Regions from separate parts of the Paraburkholderia sp. J41 genome, predicted to be linked through region 2. Evidence: predicted binding sites of a transcription regulator. Region 2 holds the regulator's gene; each other region holds the start of a gene.
What was found. Region 2 encodes LexA, which represses DNA repair genes until DNA is damaged. Its sites were predicted from a motif close to ACTGTATNNNNATACAGT; they were not measured.
Positions count from the first base shown of each region.

Region 1: the regulator LexA is predicted to act here: its motif matches at 1,230-1,247, upstream of U5805_RS19765 (PA0069 family radical SAM protein).
Region 3: the regulator LexA is predicted to act here: its motif matches at 1,301-1,318, upstream of U5805_RS19565 (ATP-dependent helicase).

Region 1 is NZ_CAJMZE010000018.1:128,717-135,763, reverse strand. It holds gene U5805_RS19775 (D-amino acid dehydrogenase) at 1-495, opposite strand, end outside; gene U5805_RS19770 (Lrp/AsnC ligand binding domain-containing protein) at 673-1,161, shown strand; gene U5805_RS19765 (PA0069 family radical SAM protein) at 1,367-2,473, shown strand; gene U5805_RS19760 (NINE protein) at 2,482-2,964, opposite strand; gene U5805_RS19755 (sorbosone dehydrogenase family protein) at 3,076-4,215, opposite strand; gene rpsP (30S ribosomal protein S16) at 4,503-4,766, shown strand; gene rimM (ribosome maturation factor RimM) at 4,857-5,609, shown strand; gene trmD (tRNA (guanosine(37)-N1)-methyltransferase TrmD) at 5,659-6,426, shown strand; gene rplS (50S ribosomal protein L19) at 6,583-6,978, shown strand.
Region 2 is NZ_CAJMZE010000015.1:74,906-81,952, reverse strand. It holds gene U5805_RS17365 (hypothetical protein) at 1-151, shown strand, start outside; gene U5805_RS17360 (ABC transporter permease) at 215-1,087, opposite strand; gene nodI (nodulation factor ABC transporter ATP-binding protein NodI) at 1,104-2,018, opposite strand; gene U5805_RS17350 (universal stress protein) at 2,305-2,775, shown strand; gene U5805_RS17345 (DUF2939 domain-containing protein) at 2,925-3,638, opposite strand; gene U5805_RS17340 (hypothetical protein) at 3,749-4,135, opposite strand; gene lexA (transcriptional repressor LexA) at 4,166-4,816, opposite strand; gene U5805_RS17330 (sulfate ABC transporter substrate-binding protein) at 5,134-6,237, shown strand; gene cysT (sulfate ABC transporter permease subunit CysT) at 6,381-7,047, shown strand, end outside.
Region 3 is NZ_CAJMZE010000018.1:87,452-94,498, reverse strand. It holds gene U5805_RS19575 (RNA-binding S4 domain-containing protein) at 83-304, opposite strand; gene U5805_RS19570 (hypothetical protein) at 692-1,141, shown strand; gene U5805_RS19565 (ATP-dependent helicase) at 1,355-3,526, shown strand; gene U5805_RS19560 (DUF4088 domain-containing protein) at 3,633-4,394, opposite strand; gene U5805_RS19555 (AzlD domain-containing protein) at 4,638-4,961, opposite strand; gene U5805_RS19550 (AzlC family ABC transporter permease) at 4,958-5,686, opposite strand; gene U5805_RS19545 (AraC family transcriptional regulator) at 6,111-7,047, opposite strand, start outside.

The DNA.
Region 1 (7,047 bases), on a different contig from region 2:
TTCGTAGGGCACGTTGGCCTCTTTGAGCACGGCGATGTCCTTCGCCGCGCCTTCGAACTGCTGCTGCGTGCGGAACACCTGGAGCGTGCCGCCGGTGCGGCCTTCGTACTGGATGCCGGTGTCGGCGCGCAGCGCTTGCAGGCAGTCGCGGCTGTATTCGGCGAGACGCACCATGCGGCCCTTGTTGAGCGCGTAGCGTTCGGCCGTGCAGTTTTGCAGCATCTGCCACATCCACTGCAACTGGAATTTGCTGCCGTCCAGGCGGATGGCGAGTGGCGCGTGCTTTTCGAACATCCACTTGATCGCCTTGAGCGGCACGCCCGGCGCCGCCCACGGCGCGGCATAGCCCGGCGAGATCTGGCCGGCGTTCGCAAAACTGGTTTCGAGCGCGGGACCGGCTTCGCGGTCGATCACCGTCACTTCGTGGCCCGCGCGGGCAAGATACCAGGCGCTGGCCACCCCGACCACACCACTGCCCAACACGACGACTCGCATAGCTGCTCCTGAGGATTTGTTGGGGCTACGCCGCGCTGCCGCCGCCGCCTGGCTGCCGCGGTACGGCACGAGCAGGCGGAAGGCACGAATATTCGGGTGTAGCCAGTATTAACAGCTATGCTATTGTTCTGTGACTAGATTTTGTTATTGTATTTTTCTGATTTTCAGGAATAAAAAATGAGAACGCAGCGTCAACCGGTTCGCGCGCTCGACCGGCTCGATCACCGCATCCTGAAACTGCTTCAGCAGGATGGCCGCATGGCGATGAAAGACCTCGCGGAGCAGGTCGGGCTTTCGGTCACGCCGTGCATCGAGCGCGTCAAACGCATGGAGCGCGACGGCGTGATCGCGGGCTACTACGCGCGCGTGAATCCTGCCGTGCTGGGCGCGGCGCTGCTGGTATTCGTCGAAATCACGCTCGATCACAAGAGCGGCAACATGTTCGACCAGTTCCGCCGCGAGGTGCAGAAGATTCCCGAGGTGCTCGAATGCCATCTCGTCTCGGGCGACTTCGACTATCTCATCAAGGCGCGCATCGGCGAAATGGCCGACTACCGCAAGCTGCTCGGCGACATCCTGCTGCAACTGCCGGGCGCGGTGCAGTCCAAGAGCTATGTCGTGATGGAAGAGATCAAGGAAACGCTGACGATCGCCGTGGGCGATTGAGCGCGGCGGATTTCCTCGTCGGCTGGGGAACGGTGCCCTGTTTTTTCGACTCGACAAAGCGGCTGACTACTGTATATTCGTACAGTGTTCAGCCGTTTTTTCGTTTTCATCGTTTTCCATCGTGCCCGAATTCGATCCTCAAGCCGATCCCGAATCGCATTCCGATTCTGCATTCGATCCCGCATTCGATTCCGGCTGGCAACCGCTGTTGCCCGCCAGGCCGCTTGCGCCGCGCAAGGGGCGCGGCGCGGTGACGAACCTGCAAGGGCGTTACGAGGTCGACCAGCGCGAGGAATTCGACGACGGCTGGCAGCACCGGAGCGAACCGGAGGACGGCTCGGAGGGCGAACCGGCCCTGCGCACGCAAGTGTACGAGGAACGCGCGAAAAGCATCCTCACGCGCAACCAGTCGCCCGATATTCCGTTCAGCGTGTCGCTCAATCCGTATCGCGGCTGCGAGCACGGTTGCATCTACTGTTTTGCGCGGCCCACGCACAGTTATCTCGGCCTCTCGCCGGGCCTCGACTTCGAAAGTCGCATTTACGCAAAGATCAACGCGCGCGAGCTGCTGCTGCGCGAACTCGCGAAGCCGTCCTACGAGCCGGAGCCCATCGCGCTCGGCGTGAACACCGACGCCTGGCAGCCCGTCGAACGCGACTTGCGTCTCACGCGGGGCGTGGTCGAAGTGCTGGCGCAGCGCCAGCATCCGTTCGCGGCCATCACGAAGTCGTCGCTGATCGAACGCGATCTCGATTTGCTCGTGCCGATGGCGCAGCGCCGGCAGTTCATGGCCGCCATCACCATCACCACGCTCGACGCCGGCATCGCGCGCACGCTCGAGCCGCGCGCCGCCACCCCGTCGCGGCGCTTGCGCACGATCCGCACGCTCGCCGAGGCGGGCATTCCTGTGGGCGTGAGCATCGCGCCCGTCATTCCGTTCGTCACCGAACCCGACATGGAGCGCGTGCTCGAAGCGTGCGCCGAGGCGGGTGCGACCAGCGCGAGCTATATCGTGCTGCGTTTGCCCTGGGAAGTCGCGCCGCTCTTTCAGGACTGGCTCGCCGCGCATTTTCCGCAGCGCGCCGAGCGCGTGATGAGCCGCGTGCGCGACATGCGCGGCGGCAAGGACTACGACTCGGACTTCGCGCAGCGCATGAAGGGCACGGGCTTGTGGGCGGACCTGCTCAAGCAGCGCTTTCACAACGCCGTGAAGCGCCTCGGGCTCAACGAGCGGCGCCACGGCATTCTCGACATGTCGGCGTTCATGCGCGACAAAACCGTGCGCCAGAAACCGCAGCTCGATCTGTTCTGAGCGCGTGGCTATTGCGAGATCGCCTTGGCGGCCTCCACCTGCGATTCGAAATACGTCTGGAACAAGAGCGCGAGTCCCGTCATCAGCAGGAACGCGCCAATGAGCAGCGAAAAGATCACGACGAAGATCACGGTCCAGCCCGAGCGGCTCGTGCGTCCCGCCTGCGCGAACGGCGCGTTGAACTGCGCGTCCCATTTGGCGTCGGGGCGCAGCCCGTAGACGATCGCCGCGAGAAACGCCGAAAGCACCGAAATCGCGCCGATCACGGCCAGCACCCAGCCAAGGATCGACGCGCGTTCGGTTGCGGCCAGCAGCAGCACGCCCGGAATACCGGCGAGCGTGCCGATTACGTGCGCCCAGGCCCACAGGTCGCGCGGCCCATATAAATAGAAGCGGTGCGCGCCAACGCTGCCGAACAGGAATGCGAGGGCGGCGGTGAGCGTCTTGGAGCGAAAGCGCGCGGCGTTGTTTTCGTTGTTTTGGGTCGGCATGAGCTTCGGGCAGTCGAGGACAGTCGTGGGCGGTCGCCGGGCATTGTATGCCGCGCGCTCGCGCGCGGGCACAAGCGCGCGCTTATGCCCGCGACCACACGCGAACGGCGCCTAGGGCTTGCGGTACGTCACGCGGTAGATCGCGCCCGCGTAGTCGTCGCTGATGAGCAATGAGCCGTCGGGCAGCGGCAGCACGTCGGCGGGGCGGCCCCACTGGCTCTGGTCGGCGTCGAGCCAGCCTTCCGCGAACACTTGCTGGCGCGCGTTCGCGCCGTTCGCGTCCACGCTCACGCGCACCACGCGGTAACCGGCTTTCCTGCTGCGGTTCCAGGAGCCGTGCTCGGCAATGAAGAGGGTGTTCGCGTAATCGGCGGGGAACATCGGGCCGGTGTAGAAGCGCATGCCGAGCGCCGCGACGTGCGCGCCGAGTTTCGCGACGGGCGGCGTGAAGCCGCTGCACGGATGGCCCGCGCCGAATTCGGGATCGGCCACGTTGCCGCCGTGACAATAGGGGAAGCCGAAATCCTCGCCCACGCGCGCGAGGCGGTTGAGTTTGTCGTCGGGGATATCGTCGCCGAGCAGATCGCGGCCGTTGTCGGTGAACCACAGTTCGTGCGTTTGCGGATGCCACGCGAATCCCACCGTGTTGCGAACGCCGCGCGCGATGGTTTCGTAGTGCGAGCCGTCCGGGTTCATGCGGCCGAGCATCGCGTAACGCGTGCGCTGCGGATCGTTCGGCGGCTCGCAGACATTGCAGGGCGCGCCCTGCGGTACATAGAGCTTGCCGTCCGGGCCGAAGGCGATGAACTTCCAGCCGTGGTGGCGCTCCTTCGGCAAGGAATCGGTAACGACGACGGGCCTGGGCGGATCGTCGAGATGGCCGTCGATGCCGGGCAGGCGCACGATCGACGAAACCGCCGAAACGTAGAGCGCGCCGTCGCGCCACGCCACGCCCACGGGCATCGTGAGCCCCGAGGCCACCACGTGGCGCCCGGCGAGCTTGCCGTCCTTGAGTTCGAGCGCGTAGACGTCGCCGGTCATGCTGCCCACGTACAGAATGCCGTTGCCGGAAAGCGTCATTTCGCGCGCGCCGGGCACGTTGTCGGAAAGTACCTCGATATGAAAGCCGGGCGGCAACCGGATGCGCTCGACGGGCAGCGCCGCGCGCGCGAGCGGCGCGACGGCGAGCAGAAGGAGCGCGAGCGCGGCCACGGTCGTTAACCGGCTGGCGCAGCGCGCGCGGCGCGGCATGGGAAAAAGCACCGTATCGCGCGGGTGGCCGGCGCTGCTTTGGCCACTGCTTGGCCGGCGCCGTTGCGGGCTTGCCAGATCCGTCGTCACATTCCGCTCCATGGCCCGTGCGCCGTGGGCGCGAGCCGGTGATAGACCGTTGCGTACCGCCGCCTGCCGCGCGCCGTTGCAGCGCCTGTTCGCCGCCTTGCGCGCAATTTCCGCGTTAAGTGTTTGTTATGCCTCTGGTTTCCAGCTATAATCGCGTGTTTCAGTAGTCCCGAACCCCGGTTTTCAAGGATTTTAGTATGGTCATCATCCGTCTGGCACGCGGCGGCTCGAAGAAGCGCCCGTTCTACAACATCGTCGCAACCGATTCGCGCAACCGTCGCGACGGCCGTTTCATCGAGCGCGTGGGCTTCTACAACCCGATCGCCACCAAGGGTGAATCGCTGCGTATCGCTCAAGATCGCGTGACGTACTGGAAGGAAAACGGCGCGCAAATGTCGCCGGCCGTCGAGCGTCTCGTGAAGGAATCGCAAAAGGCTGCCGCCGCTACGCCGGCTGCTTAAGTCTTTGTCGATTGTCGTACGTGTTTCATCTTCGTGCGCGCACCGCGTGCGTGTACGGGTTTCAAGCCGAGCTGGCCGTGAGGGTTGCCGATGTCCGCGCATGACGACGCCAAATCTGCCGTAAAGGCAAGCCACGCGTCGAGTGACGGAGCGGCCGGCGGCGCAAGTCGCGCAGCGGCTTCGGCCGTTCGCAACGCGCCGTCTTTCGGCGCGTTCGTGCGCAAGCCGGCACGCGAAGGCGCGGCGCAAGCCGCGCCCGTGGCCGAAACGCTGCGTGTCGAATCCGAGGCAAGCTGGCCCGCCGACGCGGTCGAAGTCGGCGCGGTGCTCGATGCTTACGGCCTCAAGGGCTGGATCAAGGTCGCGCCGCATGCGCAAGGTGGCGCCGCGCTGCTTTCGGCGAAGCGCTGGTGGCTCGTGAAGGGCCGCGAAGGTCAGGCGCACCGCACGTATCACTCGGCGGCGCGCGTGAGCGCGAAGGTGCACGGCGACAGCGTCGTCGCGCAACTGGCCGGCGTCGGCGAACGCAATGCCGCGGAGTCGATGCGCGGCGCGCGCGTCTACGTGAGCCGCGCCGAATTTCCCGCGCCGGAAACCGACGAGTATTACTGGGTCGACCTGATCGGTCTCGACGTCGCCAACGAGGCGGGCGTGGAGCTGGGCAAGGTGGCCGACCTCATCGACAACGGCGCGCAGTCGGTGTTGCGCATTACGTATGCGTCCACGAACAAGGAAGGCAAGCCGGCTACCGGCGAGCGCCTGATTCCGTTCGTCGGCGTGTTCGTGAAGACGGTGGACCTGGCGGCGAAGCGTATCGTCGTCGACTGGGAAGCCGATTATTGACCTGGGTTCGATCCCAGGCGTGATCCTGATTCGCTGAACGGAGAGAGCGATGCAGTTCGATGTCGTGACGCTCTTTCCCGAGATGTTCCGCGCGCTGACCGACTGGGGCATCACCAGCCGGGCGGCGAAGCAGCAGCGTTACGCGTTGCGCACGTGGAATCCGCGCGATTTCACGACCGACAACTACCGCACGATCGACGACCGTCCGTATGGCGGCGGCCCCGGCATGGTCATGCTGGCCAGGCCGCTCGAAGCGGCGATCGGCGCGGCCAGAACCGCGCAGGCGCAAGCCGGCGTGAGCGCGCCGCGCGTGCTGTTGATGTCGCCGCAAGGCAAGCCGCTCACGCACGAACGCGTCATGGGTTTCGCGCAGGAGCCGGGTCTCGTGCTGCTGTGCGGGCGTTACGAGGCGATTGACCAGCGGCTCGTCGATCGTCATGTCGACGAGGAAGTGAGCCTCGGCGACTTCGTGCTCTCGGGCGGGGAATTGCCCGCGATGGCGCTTATGGACGCCGTGGTGCGCCATCTGCCGGGCGTGCTCGGCGACGCGCTTTCGGCGGTGCAGGACAGTTTTGTCGATGGTTTGCTCGATTGCCCGCATTACACGCGTCCCGAGGAATACGAGGGCGAGCGCGTGCCCGATGTGCTGCTCGGCGGCCATCACAAGGAAATCGAGCAGTGGCGGCGTCGCGAGTCGCTGCGCAACACGTGGAACAAGCGTCCCGATCTGATCGAGCGGGCGCGCAAGAACAAGATGCTGAGCCGTGCCGACGAGGCGTGGCTCGCGAGTCTCGCAAAGGAATCGAACGGAGCTTGAGGCTTCGGGCGAATCCCGCGCGGGGCGCTCAAGGCGGTGCCGCTTCATGCGTGAACGGCGCCAGTGGTGAACCCATCCTCTATCGGGGCCGTAGTTGCTGTCGTGTCAACGCCAGCGCAGGTACGAACGCCGACAAGATGGCTTTAGGAGTCAGTCATGAATCTGATTGCAAAACTCGAACAGGAAGAAATCCAGCGCGTGCTGGGCGAGAAGACCATCCCCGAATTCGCTCCCGGCGATACGGTGATCGTCAACGTGAACGTGGTTGAAGGTAACCGCAAGCGCGTTCAGGCATACGAAGGCGTCGTGATCGCGAAGCGTAACCGCGGCCTGAACTCGTCGTTCATCGTGCGCAAGATCTCGTCGGGTGAAGGCGTCGAGCGTACGTTCCAGACGTACTCGCCGCTGCTCGCCAGCATCGTGGTGAAGCGTCGCGGCGACGTGCGTCGCGCGAAGCTCTACTACCTGCGCAACCTCTCGGGCAAGAAGGCACGTATCAAGGAAAAGCTGGTGTCGAAAGACCGCGCAGCCGCTCCGGCCGAGCAGGCGTAAAAGCTGTAAGGAAAAAGCACCCTCCGGGGTGCTTTTTTCTTTTTGGCCTCAAAATATCGGCTGATGCGA
Region 2 (7,047 bases):
GGTGCGCCTGCTCGCGCAGACGCAATCGACGATCTTTCGCGTGGAATGGCATCGCGCCGACGGCAAGATGGGACGTCAGGACGGCGGCCCGTTCGCGACGGTCGCATTTATTTCGGACGTCGAGATTCCCTGGGGCGACGACGAAGACTGAGCGCGGCGTTTGGCGGTCAGGCGCGCGAACGCCGCCCGCAGCCGCGCATGCCGCCCGGGCGCATCAACGCATCATGCGGCGGCGGAACAGCACCGAAGCGATCGCGAACGGCACGATCACGTAAAGCACGAGCACGGCCAGATGCACAAGCGGCTGGTCGACGGGGCGCGCGAGCATCGCGGGGCGAATCAGCGCGACCGCGTGCGCGAGCGGCAACATCAGCGTGATGTGCTGCGCGGCGGCGGGCAACTGCGTGATCGGGAAGAACACGCCCGAGAGCAGCAGCATCGGCGTGAGCACGAGCGTTTGATAGAACATGAAGAAGTCGTAGGACGGCGCGAGCGCGGTGACGATCATCGCGCAGCTCGCGAACGCGAGGCCCGCGAGCGCGATGACGGGCAGCGCGAGCAGCATGGACGGGAAACTCGCATAGCCGAGCAGCGCGGCGACGATCATGATCGCCACGCCCGAGAGCATCGACTTGCTGGCGGCCCAGACCACTTCACCGAGCACGACGTCGCCGAGCGAAAGCGGCGTGTGCATGATCGCTTCCCACGTGCGCTGAACGTGCATGCGCGAAAACCCCGAGTACATCGCCTCGAAGCTCGCCGACATCATCACCGACGACGCCACCGTGCCCGCCGCGAGGAACGCGATATACGACACGCCGTCCACATGGCCGACCATCAGCCCGAGCCCGAAGCCGAGGCCGAACAGATAGATCATCGGATCGGCGAGATTGCCGAACATCGAGGCGATCGCGAGCTTGCGCCAGACCAGATAGTTGCGCCGCCAGACGGCGATCCAGTTGGCGGCGTTCGAGGGCAGCGCGGCGCGCGGTTCGCGAGCGGGCGCGAGGCCGGCGTTGGCGTTTGCATCGGCGTTGGCGCCGGTGTTTGCGTTGGCGTTGGCGGATTCGTGGGTGCGGGTTTGCATGGGGAGTCGTGCCGCTTCAGTCTTGCATCTCGCGGCCGGTGAGCCGCAGGAACACATCTTCGAGATTCGCCGGCCGGTGCAGATAGCGCAGGTCCGAGCGAGGGCGCAGCTTCGCATGGATCGGCGCGGGGTCGTCGACGTAGCAGAACAGCGTTTCGCCGCTGATTTCGGTGCGCTTCGCGCTCGATGCCAGTTCGTCGCGCAGCGCGGCCGGGTCCGGGCCGTACACCTCGATCACGTCGCAGCCGATCTCCGTTTCGATCAACGTCCTGGGCGTGCCCTCGGCGATCTTGCGGCCTTCCTCGATCACGCAGACGCGATTGCAGAGCCGCTCCGCCTCCTCCATGAAATGCGTCGTGAGCAGGATGGTCTTGCCGCGCGCGAGCAGCGAGCGCAGGCGTTCCCAGATCAGATGACGCGCCTGCGGATCGAGACCCGTGGTGGGTTCGTCCATCACGAGCACGTCGGGATCGTTGACGAGCGCGCGCGCCAGCGTGAGGCGCCGGCGCATGCCGCCGGACAGCTCGCCCACGCGCGCGTCGGCCTTGCTTTCGAGCCGCGCGAATTCGAGCAGCGGCGCGACGAGATCGCGCGTTTGTTGCGCCGACAAACCGAAGTAGCGGCCGAACACGAGCAGGTTCTCGCGCACGGTGAAGTCGGGATCGAGGTTGTCGAACTGCGGCACGACGCCCACGCGCGCGCGCGCGTGGCGGGCGCGCGCGGGCACCGGTTCGCCGCACAGGCTGATGCGCCCCGCGTCGGGCGCGACGATGCCGAGCAGCATGCGCAGCGTCGTGGTCTTGCCCGCGCCGTTGGGTCCGAGCAGACCGAAACATTCGCCGGGCACGACCTCGAACGACAGTCCGTTGACGACCGCGCGGTCGCCGTAGTGTTTGATGACCTGCTCGAATTCGATGGCGGCTGCGGGCATGGACAAAATGGGAAAAGGTCGACGTGGGCGAAAGGGCGCGAAGCCGAGGCGGTCCATTCTAGTGCATCGCTGCGCCGCGAGCGGGCAGCGGGAGCGTTGCGCGCCGTGTTGCGGCGCGAATCGGTGCGCGGGCGCAAGCGGCGTGCGTCCTGTCAGGAAACCATCGGCAAAAATCTGGCGTTTTTTGATGCCGACCTGGCGTTTTCCAACCCTTGCATCGCCAATTGCGGCGCACGATCATGAGAATCGCACAGCCCGCACTTCATGCGGGTAGGGAGAAATGATCATGGCGAGCTACAAGAAAATCCTGCTCTGTTACGACGGCTCGCGCGAAGGCCGCAAGGCGCTGCGCTGCGGCGCCGACCTTGCGCTCGACTTGCAGGCCGAAACGCATCTGCTCTCGGTCGTCGACATGCGCTCGTCCATCGCTCAAAGCGCGGGGCTGCTGACCGATGTGGCGTGCGGCCGCTTCGAGGAAACAGCGCGCGAGATTCTTCAGGAAGGCGTGGATTGGCTCACCGAGCGCGGTGTGCGCGCGCAGGGGCACTTTGCATTCGGGCATCCGATCGACGAAATCGCAAATCTCGCCATCGAACTGAACGTCGATCTCGTGGTGGTCGGGCATCGCTGCCGCACCGGGCTTGCGCGCTGGTGGATGGGCGCGGGCAATACGCCGCTGCTCGATCGCGTGTCGTGTTCGATTCTTGTGGCGTGTTCGTCGGCGGCCGAGGAAAAACAGCAGCAAGCCGCCGCTTGAGATTGCCCTGACAGGCGCCGCTCTGAGTGACGCATTGAGCGGCGCAATTGAGCGGCCCAATTGAGCGGCCCAATTGAGCGGCTCAATCCAGTGCGAAGCCGGTTCGCCCCGGAACCGGCTTTGCGGCGATGCTTTTACGGCAAACGCCGTTACGGCGAATTTGCCGCGCTTCCCTCATTGAGCTCGACCGCCGCGAGCTTCCAGAAAAAAAGCCCGTGGCGCTGAAGGATGGCGGCGTAGTGCTCGCCCGTCGTGCCGCGGTCCCATGTGAGCGCGAACTCATTGAGGCTGCGATAGCCCGCCGCGGTAACAGGCCGTGATCCCGGTGCAGGCGTGCCCGGGGCGGTTTGCACGGGCGGAGCAGGTTGAGCGGGTGGTGCGGGCGCGGCGGCCGGCGGCGCTGCGGGCGCCGGTTGCGTTGATTGAACAGGCGGCGCCGGCTGCGCGCCCGAGGTTTGCGGCGCGGGCGCCGCGGGTTGTTCGCCCGGCTTGCCCGTGGGCGGCATGCCGTTGAGCAGTGCGGCCACACCATCGGGCGTAGCGTAGGCGTCCACGAGCGGGCCGATCAACGCCGCGCCGATCACCGCGCCGAGCAGCAAAAGCGGATTGCTGCTGTGCTGCGCGTGAATGCGCTGCTGCAACAGCGCGCCAACTTGCTGCTTCAGACTCACGCGCAGCGCCGGGTAATCGACGTATTCGTTGAGCGTGGCGGCGTCGCGCGCGTCGGCAGCGGCTTTCATGCGATTCACGGCGATATACGGCGACGCGTAGCCATAACCGAGTACCGCAACGGTAGCAATCACCGCGACGGTGATCGCAAGGGGCTTTTTCCAGCTTGAGGTATTCGCGAGCGGCTCTGTCATAAGGTGGGCGTGATCGTTCGGTCAAGGATTGACCGCCATAAAGCGAAAACGATCCCGAAGCACAAACAGAACCCGCATCGCGGCGCGTCCTTTTTTGCGACGCGCGTGCCTTATTTCGCGAGCGCGGCCGGCAAGTCGGTCGGTTGCTCGGCAATGCAGCGGTCGATCGCGCGGCACACCGCGTCCACCGTGCCCACCAGAATGAGCCGCGACGGGCCGTGATAGACGCGCACCGGCGCGCGGCGCGCGGGTTGGTCGACGTTGAGCGCGCTGTTGAGCGAAACACGCGCGAACGCCGGCTGTGCCGAGGGCAGCGGCGGCAGGTCGGCCGTGCTGGTGGCGACGAGGTTGGGCGCGTTGTCGATATCGTCGAAGAGCGAGCCGTTGATGGCGGCAGCCGTGGCGCGCATCTCGCGCGCGGCGCACGAGGCGATTCCACGCAGATGACGCAGGCGGCCGAATTGACGGAAGGGCAGCAGACGGGCAAGGCGTTCCATGACTCTCTCCAGACGGATATCAGCGGATTTTTAGAATTCGGTGGGGCGAATCAAGCCGACCGCGATGCCTTCCAGCGCGAATTCCGCGCTGCCGGACTCGACGAAAATATTGTCGTAGTCGGGGTTTTCGGCGATCAGCTCCAGGCCGTTCGGGCGGCGCTTGAGGCGTTTGACCGTGACGTCGTCGCCAAGACGCGCCACGACGATCTGGCCGTCCTTCGCCTCGGCCTTCTTCTGCACGGCGAGCAGGTCGCCGTCGAGAATGCCGGCGTCGCGCATCGAAAGACCGCGCACTTTCAGCAGATAGTCGGGGCGGCTCGAAAAGAGCGCCGGGTCGCACATGTAGTTCTGCGAGATATGTTCCTGCGCGAGGATCGGGCTGCCCGCCGCCACGCGGCCGACGAGCGGCAGCGCGAGCTGCATGATGCTCGCATGCGGCAGCGTGAACTGATGCGGCAGCTCGTCGCCCATGGGCACGAGACGGATGCCGCGCGAGGCGCCCGCAGCCAGCTCGATCACGCCCTTGCGCGCCAGCGCGCGCAAATGTTCCTCGGCCGAATTGGCGGAACTGAAACCCAGCTCCGCCGCGATTTCGGCGCGGGTGGGCGGGAAGCCGGTGCGCTCGATCGCCCGGCGGATCAGATCGAAAACCTGCTGTTGTCGTGCGGTGAGTTTGGTCATGGCGCCACTGTATGTTTAAACAGGTGACTGTATTTTTATACAGTATTTGCCGCTTTTCAAGTGTTACTTGAAGTTCGTCGCCCCGATGCCTTGCCGATGCCGCCGCAGCAGCGTTTCATGGCGCCCTGACGGACGGAAAAATGCCGTTGCAGCGGTTTCCTCTGTCGCTTACCACTTTTGCGTATTAAAAAATGAAGAAACATTATTTTTAATGATGTAAGCGGATCGCTAGACTGGCCTCCATCGTTAGCGGCAACTGAGTCGGCAACTGAGCGGCAACTTGCCGGCAACCACATACGGGCACGGAGAACAGATAGATGGTCACGGAATCGGGGAAATTGGCGGGGAAAGCGGCGGAGAAAGCGCCGCGAGCAGGCTGGCTCAGGACATGGGCGGCGAGGCTGGCGCTCGGAGCGGCGCCGCTGATCGTGCCGGTCGCGGCATTGCTGGGCGGCGCGGCGGCGCTGGCGCCCGTGGCCGCGCATGCCGATACCGCGCTGCTCAACGTCTCCTACGACCCGACGCGCGAGTTGTATCAGGACATCAACGAAGCCTTCATCAAGCAGTGGAAGGCGAAGACGGGCGAAACCATCACCATCAAGCAGTCGCATGGCGGCTCGGGCGCGCAGGCGCGTTCGGTGCTCGACGGCCTGCAAGCCGATGTCGTCACGCTCGCGCTCGCCTGGGACATCGACGCGCTCGCCAACAAGGGCCTCGTCGCGAAAGACTGGCAAAAGCGTCTGCCGGACAACGCCTCGCCGTACACCTCGACCATCGTGTTTCTCGTGCGCAAGGGCAACCCGAAGCACATCAAGGATTGGGACGATCTCGCGAAGCCGGGCGTCTCGATCGTGACGCCGAATCCGAAAACCTCGGGCGGCGCGCGCTGGAACTACCTTGCGGCGTGGGCCTACGCGCTGCATCAGCCGGGCGGCAACGAGCAGAAGGCGAAGGAGTTCGTGACGAAGGTCTACAAGAATGCGGGCGTGCTCGATTCGGGCGCGCGCGGCGCGACCACGAGCTTCGTGCAGCGCGATATCGGCGACGTGCTGATCGCCTGGGAAAACGAGGCGTTTCTCTCGCTCAAGGAATTCGGCCCCGACAGGTTCGAGATCGTCGTGCCTTCGGTGAGCATTCTGGCCGAGCCGCCCGTTGCCGTGGTGGACAAGGTCGTCGACAAGAAGGGCACGCGCAAGGTTTCGGAAGCCTATTTGCAGTTCCTTTATAGCGAGGAAGGTCAGGAGATCGCCGCGAAGAACTTCTATCGTCCGCGTTCGACCGCGGTGCCCGCGGCGCTCACGGCGAAGTTTCCGAAGCTGAAGCTTTACACGGTCGACGACACGTTCGGCGGCTGGGCCAAGGCGCAGAAGACGCATTTCGCGGACGGCGGCGTGTTCGACTCCATCTATCAGCCGCAGTAAGGCGCGAGCGGGACGCTACGACGCAAGGCAGCAACCGAAAGCATCGGCCGCGCACAGGAACGACGCGGCCGCATAACAACGAAGCGCGCCCACGGGCGCGCTTTTCGGCGCAAAAAAGCGCAACCCATGTCTGGACGACGAGCATGACGACGTTTCGATTACGCAAGCCCAGTGCGCTGCCGGGATTCGGCCTGACGCTCGGCATCACGGTGGCTTACCTGAGCCTCGTGGTGCTGATCCCGCTGGCCTCCACCTTCCTCAAGACGGCGACGCTCGACTGGAGCCAGTTCGTGCGCGCGGTGTGGTCGCCGCGCGTGATCGCGTCGTATCGGCTCACGTTTCTTTCGGCGCTCGGCGGCGCGCTCATCAACGCCGTGTTCGGCTTTCTGCTCGCGTGGGTGCTCGTGCGCTACACGTTCCCGTTCAAACGCATCGTGGACGCGCTCGTCGACTTGCCGTTCGCGCTGCCCACCTCCGTGGCCGGCATTTCGCTCGCGGCCGTGTACGCCGGCAACGGCTGGATCGGCCAGTACCTGCAACCGCTCGGGCTGAAGATCGCCTTCACGCCGCTCGGCGTGCTCGTGGCGCTCACGTTTATCGGCTTGCCGTTCGTCGTGCGCACGGTGCAGCCCGTGCTGGAAGAGTTCGAGCGCGAGCAGGAGGAAGCGGCCGCGTGCCTCGGCGCCTCGCGCGCGCTCGTGTTTCGCCGCGTGATCTTGCCGGCCGCGCTGCCCGCGCTGCTCACCGGCTTCGCGCTCGCGTTCGCGCGCGCGTTGGGCGAATACGGCTCGGTGATCTTCATCGCCGGCA
Region 3 (7,047 bases), on a different contig from region 2:
CTTGTCGATGCGAATGCACGAATCCGGTGCATCGCCGTGTTCCCGGCGCACGCGTCGAAGGTCGTGCGTCAGGCCGCTTCCGTCAGTCTGCTTCCTTCACGGCGATGCGCGTGTCGCCCAGCAGCACGGACTGCCCCGCGCGAATCTTGCAGGTTTTGCGCAGTTCGACTTCGCCGTCGACCTTGACCGCGCCCGAAGCGACGATCTGCTTGGCCGAGCCGCCGCTGTCCGCGAGGCCGGTGATCTTGAGAAGGTTGTGCAGTTCGACGAAATCGCCGGTCAGCGTGAAATCGAGATTGGGCATGGCGTGGGAATCGCTGGTAACGGATGTGCGGCCGGGGGTGTGTCCGGGTGTGTCGGATGTGCGGCCGGACGGCGCGCGAAGGGTCTGCATGATACGCGATGCCTCGCGTCTTGCCGCGCGCCTTCGCCTGGTGCCGGCGGCCGTCCGTTGTTGCATGGCGTTGTTACGTTTGAGGGCCGGATGTTATGAATTCGTCAGCAAATGAAACCGTGAGTAACGCCGCGGGACTGCGCGCCAATCTTCAGATGACAATGGTTTCACGCCGGTTCGCAGACACCGTTTCGCCGTAGTTGGCGGTGAATCGTCCCCGACGAAATCCCGGCGCGGCTCTCACGGGTATGCCCGTTGCAACCGCACTTTTTGGAACCACTGCAAAGAGGATACGCCATGACCCAGATTCGCAAGCTCATCACCAATACTGCTCTCGTTTCGGCCGCCGTGTTCGCACAGGGCGCTTTCGCGCAATCGACGGCCACGCCGCCCGCCGACCAGGCGCCCGCGATGGCGCCGGCCGCCGCGCCGGGCCAGGCGCCCGCCGCCGCCGGCATCGCGCAGCCCACGCCCGCTCCGCAGACTCTGACGGCGCCGCAATCGCCCGATCCGCTCGTGCAGAAGCGCAACGCCAACGCACAGGCGAGCGCCGAGTACAAGAGCGCCAAAAAGTCGGCGAACGCCGAATACAAGGACGCGAAGAAGCAGGCGAAATCGCAGTACAAGTCGGATGTGAAGGACGCGAAGATCAACCGCAAGGCTGACCGTCAGGCCAACGACTCGGAGATGAAGGATCAAATGAACGGCATGTCGGCGCAGCAGCAGGGCGGCCAGCAACAGCCGTAAGCGCGCGTTGTTGCGCGCTGGCGAGTTTTGAATATGAGCGACGGCGGCGTCCGAAAGGGGGCCGCCGTTGCGCTTTTCGAGCGAGCATCGCGTGCCGCAACGCGAAGATCCGCGTAAATATCGCCAGATCGCGGCAAAATCGCGTGCTTGCCGAGGCGGGGTGTATGGATATACAGTGTGCGTCGCCTCGTCCTTATTGTTCATTTCGCGCCCGTGTCCACCGTTTCCCTTGCCGATCCCGCCACCGCCGACCGCGCCGCCGGTCAAGCGCAGGAAGATGCCGCCCAGGCGGTTGCGGCGTGGCTCGCCAAGCTTAACGACGAGCAGCGCGCGGCGGTCGAGCACGGCGGCGAGGCGGGCTTTGCGCCGGGCGCCGCGCTGCCGGGACCGCTTCTCGTGATCGCGGGCGCGGGTTCGGGCAAAACCAATACGCTCGCGCACCGCGTCGCGCATCTCATCGCCAACGGCGCCGACCCGCATCGCATCCTGCTGCTGACGTTTTCGCGCCGGGCGGCGCTGGAAATGACGCGGCGCGTCGCGCGCATCGCGGCGGGCGCGCCGGGCGTGGCGGCCATACTCGCGCAAGGGCTCACGTGGGCGGGCACGTTTCACGGCGTGGGCGCGCGTTTGTTGCGCGAATACGCGGAGCAGATCGGTCTTTCGCCCGCGTTCACGATCAACGACCGCGAGGATTCGGCGGATCTCATGAATCTCGTGCGGCACGAGCTAGGTTTGTCGGCGAAAGAAAAGCGCTTTCCGTCGAAATCCACCTGTCTTGCGATCTACTCGCGCGCCGTCAACACGGGCGATTCGCTCGCCACGGTGCTCAATCGCTCGTTCTCGTGGTGTCTCGAATGGGAGCCGCAACTGCGCGTGCTGTTTGCCTCCTACGTGGACGCGAAGCAAAAGCAGAACGTGCTCGATTACGACGATTTGCTGCTCTATTGGGCGGCAATGGCGGCAGAACCCGCCATTGCCGCCGATCTCGCCGCGCGCTTCGACCACATTCTCGTGGACGAATACCAGGATACCAACCGGCTCCAGGCGTCCATCCTGCTCGCGCTCAAGCCCGACGGCCGCGGCCTCACCGTGGTCGGCGACGACGCCCAGGCGATCTATTCGTTTCGCGGCGCGACCGTGCGCAACATCCTCGATTTCCCGGCGCAGTTCGATCCGCCCGCGCGCCAGGTCACGCTCGAGCGCAACTACCGCTCGACCGCGCCCATTCTTGCCGCTTCGAACGCCGTGATCGACGCCGCCGCCGAGCGCTTCACGAAGAATCTCTGGACCGATCGCGCGTCGCAGCAGCGCCCGCGCCTCGTCACCGTCGCCGACGAAGCCACCCAGGCGCGTTATGTCGTCGAGCAAATCCTGGAAGCGCGCGAGGCGGGCATGACGCTCAAGCAGCAGGCCGTGCTGTTTCGCGCCGCGCACCACAGCGCGACGCTCGAAATCGAACTGGCGCGGCGCAATATTCCGTTCGTAAAGTTCGGCGGCTTGCGTTTTCTCGACGCCGCGCACGTGAAGGACGTGCTCGCGGTGCTGCGCTGGGCCGAGAATCCGCTCGACCGCGTGGCCGGCTTTCGCGTTACGCAATTGCTGCCGGGCGTCGGGCCCGCGAACGCGGCGCGCCTGCTCGATCAGATCGCGGCCTGCACGGGCGCTTACCGCGCGGCCGAAGCGCTCGCGGCCTTCGCACCGCCGCCGCGCGCGGCCGAGGACTGGCCCGCGTTCGCGGCGCTCGTCGACAGTCTCGCCATGCGCGCGACGCCGTGGCCCGCCGAGTTCGAGCGCGTGCGGCGCTGGTACGAGCCGCATCTCGAACGTAATCACGAAGACGCGCCGGTGCGTCTTGCCGACCTGTTGCAGATGGAGAGCATCGCGAGCACGTATGCGTCGCGTGAGCGCTTTCTCACCGAACTCACGCTCGATCCGCCTGACGCGACCAGCGCCGAATCCGCCGATCCGCTGCTCGACGAGGATTATCTGATCTTGTCGACGATCCACTCGGCCAAGGGCCAGGAATGGCGCAACGTGTTCGTGCTCAACGGCGTGGACGGCTGCATTCCGTCCGATCTGGGCGCGGGCAGCGACGAGGAACTCGAGGAGGAGCGCCGCCTGCTTTACGTGGCCATGACGCGCGCGAAGGAAGACTTGCACATCGTCGTGCCGCAGCGTTTTTATGTGCACAACCAGGCGGCGGCGGGCGACCGGCACGTGTGGGCGTCGCGCACGCGCTTCATCGGCACGCCGATGCTGCCGATGTTCGAGTCGCGCGCGTGGCCGCCCGCGCCCGTGGCGAGCGCGCCGAGCGCGGCGGGGCTGGCGGCCGCCGCGCAGGCGAAAATCGAGATCGGCGCGAAGCTGCGCAAGATGTGGGATTGACGCCGGTGCGTTGCGAACCGGCGCGGCCGTGCCGCCAGGGTCTGCTCCGCTTCGGCCTGCGCCGCTCGCGCTCGCGGCGTCCGCTCGCTGCGACAGCGTCGGCGCTTTAGCGCGATGGCTCGCGCGCCGCGCCGCGCGTTTGCGGCACGAAAAAGTTGCGCAGCCACGCGGCGAGGCGCGTGAACACGTCGTCGGGTTCCTCGACGAAGATTTCCGGCTTGAGCAGGCGCAGATATTCCATGATTTGCTGCGCTTCCTGCTTCTGAAACACGCCGTGCGTAATGCCCAGCCGCAGGAAACCGCGCAGTTCGCCGAGCTTTTCGCGCGCGGCGCTTCCGCTCGATTGCTCGCAGGCGATCTTCGCTTCGTACACGCGCTGGCGCAGCGATTCGGAGAGCCGCCATGCGGGCGTCTGCATTGCTTCCTCGAGCGCCTGGATGTCCTGCACGCCGGACTTGATCTGCGCGGCGAGCGGATCGACGAACGCGTCGTCGCCTTGTGCTTCGCTCACGATCGCGGCGGCCCAGTCGCGGCACTGCTTCGAAAGCTCGTCGGGCGTCCACTCGGGACGCGAAGCAAAACCAAACCCGAACTCGCTCGCCTGGCGCAGCAGGATCGACACGACTTCGGGGAATTCCTTGTCGAGCGTGCGCTTGGCCCACGCATACTGGCCGCCCTGCAACAAGCGTTGCACGGCGTGCTCGGTGAGCGGCGTCATGTTGTCGAGCAGCTTCGCGCGCAGATAGTCCTCGAAAGACGGCGTGGCGAACTGCGGGTCGAGCTTGAGCGAAACGCGCAGAAATGCGTCGAAATCCTTGCGCAACGACGCGATCGTTTCGTCTTTCAGGTTGAGGGTGATGTGCCCCATTGTGGTTGCCCCGATGTGATCCTTGCCGCGCTCGCGCCGTTCGCGCCGGCCGCCCGCCTTGCGGCAGCGGCGCAAGCGCCCTGCGGTCCGCTCGCGGGACGCGCGTTTCGTGTGAAAGCGCGGCCCGCGCTCGGACGGGCCGCGTCTTCGAATTGGCGCGGCGCCGCCAAGGCAGGCCATGACGGGTTTATCGGCGGGGCGGGGTGAAACTTGAGCGAGGGCGACTTCGCGAGGCGCGGCCGTTCAGCGCAGCACGACGCCTTGCCAGAAAAAGAACACGCCGAGCCCCACCGCGATCGTAAGCAGCGGGCGCTTCGTGAGCGCGCTCACGCCGATGGCGGCGAGCGCGCCGACGAGCTGCGGGTTGCGCCACGTTAGCTCGGCGCTTTGGCCGTGCGGCGAAACCGCCATCGGCACGATGATCGCCGTGAGCACCGTCACCGGCACGAAGCCGAGCGCGGTGCGCACGAGCGGCGGAAAGACGAGGCGCTCGCCGAGCACGAACACGGCGGTGCGCACGATCCACGTGATGAGCGCCATGCCGAGAATGAGGGCGACGTAGTTCATTGGCCGGCTCCCGCGGTGCGTTGGACGGTGGGCGGCTTGCGCGGCGCGTCTTTCGGCGCGCTGGCCTCGCGCGGCGAACCGGGGCGCGACAGCGCGACGCCCACGGCCACACCCGCGAGCACGGCGCCCAACAGGCCCAGCTTGTACGGCCACGCTTGCCAGAAGAAGGCGAGCGCGCCCGCGGTCACGGCGGCGGCCAGATAGCGCAGCGCGACCAGTTGCGGCACGACGATGGCGATAAACGTGGCGACCATCGCGAAATCGAGCCCGAGCGACTGCAAACCGGGAAACGCCGCGCCGAACAGCAGGCCCACCGCGGTCCAGAGCTGCCAGTTCAGATACATCGAAACGCCCGAGCCGAGGAAGTGCCAGGGCGAAACGTGCTCGCCGGGCGGCTGGCGGCGGAAATGCGCCCACGCGACGGCGAACACCTCGTCGGTGAGCACGGCGCCCAGCACGAGCCGCCAGCGCAGCGGCAGATGCGCGACATAGGGCGCGAGCGTCGCGCTATAGAGCACGTGACGCAGGTTGACGATGAGCGTGGTGGCGAGAATCACGGCGAAGCCCGCATGCGAGGCGATCAGCCCGATCGCGATGAACTGCGCCGAGCCCGCGAACACGGCGAGCGACATGAACTGGCCGAGCCAGAGCGAAAGCGGGCCCGACATGACGAGCGTGCCGAAAATCACGCCGAAGGGCGCGGCGCCGATCATCATCGGGATCATGTCGCGCGCGCCGGCGACGCATTCGGCGAAACGGTTGGGATACGTGGTCAAACTGGCCTCCTGATACGGAGAACCAGCATAGCGAGCGGCGGCGCGCGTGGCTTGTACGTTCTTGCTGAGGCAGGCGGGCGCGGTTTCGCCGGTGCTTTTCGCGGATGCTTTCCGCTGGTGTTTCCCGCTGGTGTTTCCCGCCGATTTTTTCGCCGATTTTTTCGCCGATTTTCCCGCCGGTGCTTCCCGCCGATGCTTTCCGCCGATGCTTTCCGCCGGTGCTTTCCGCCGACGTTTCCCGCCGATGCGTTCCGCCGATGCGTTCCGCCGATTTTCCCGTCGGTTTTTTCGCCGATGCGTTGCGCCAGGGCGATCCGCTGACTGCTTTCGCCATTTTTCCCGCCGGCATTTCCGCAATCGGCGCGCGCAACGGCTATTCGGCCTGCCAGCGTCCCGGCGGCACGCCGAACATGCGGCGAAAATGGCGTGTGAAATGGCTCTGGTCGGTGAAGCCGTTCGCCGCCGCGACATCGGCGACGCTCGCGCCCTCGCGCAGCGGCGCGAGCGCGCGCTGCAAACGCAACTGGGTGCGCCACGCGTGCGGCGGCAAGCCGGTCGCGTGCGTGAAAAGCCGCGTGGCGTGAAACGGCGAAAGCCCGACGGCCTGCGCGAGATCGGCCACGCGCAACGGCGCGGCGAGATCGGCGGCGAGCAGCGCTTTCATCGTTTCCACCCGCGCGTCGCGCGCGCCCGGCGCGACGCGGCCAAGCGGCGCCTCCTGCGTGCGCGCGTAACGCTTGAGCAGCGTGGAAAGCGCGCCGATGAGCGCATCCTCGACGGCGAGCAGATCGCCCGGGGGGAGATCGCCACGGGATAGATCGCCAGCGGATAGATCGCCAGCGTGCAAGCTGCCCGCGCCGCTTGCGGCGGCCGCGCTTTCCGCGATCCTGCGACGATCGACGTCGGCTTCGAGCAGCCGATGCGCGCGCGAGAGTCGGTGCGCGAGATCGAGATCGCCGATCACCTCGCTCGGGAACCACGGCAGCGGCTGCGCGCGCCCGGCGATTTCGGCGGCCAGATCGCTCAGGAAGTCGATCGGCACGTACATCACGCGATAGCTCCAGCCCTCGTCGGCCGCGCGCGAGCCCGTGTGCAGCTCGCCGGGATTGATGACGGGCACGGTGCCGCTCGCGGCGACGTGCTGCGCGCCGCGATAGCGAAAGCATTCCGCGCCGCGCTCGATCACGGGAATCGTGTACGCCTCGTGCCAGTGCGGCGCGAACGTGTGCTCGTGATAGTCGGCGGTGACGAGATCCGCGCCCGGCAGGAGCGGCGTGCGCCAATAGCGGGCGTGATCGCGCAAAGCGGTG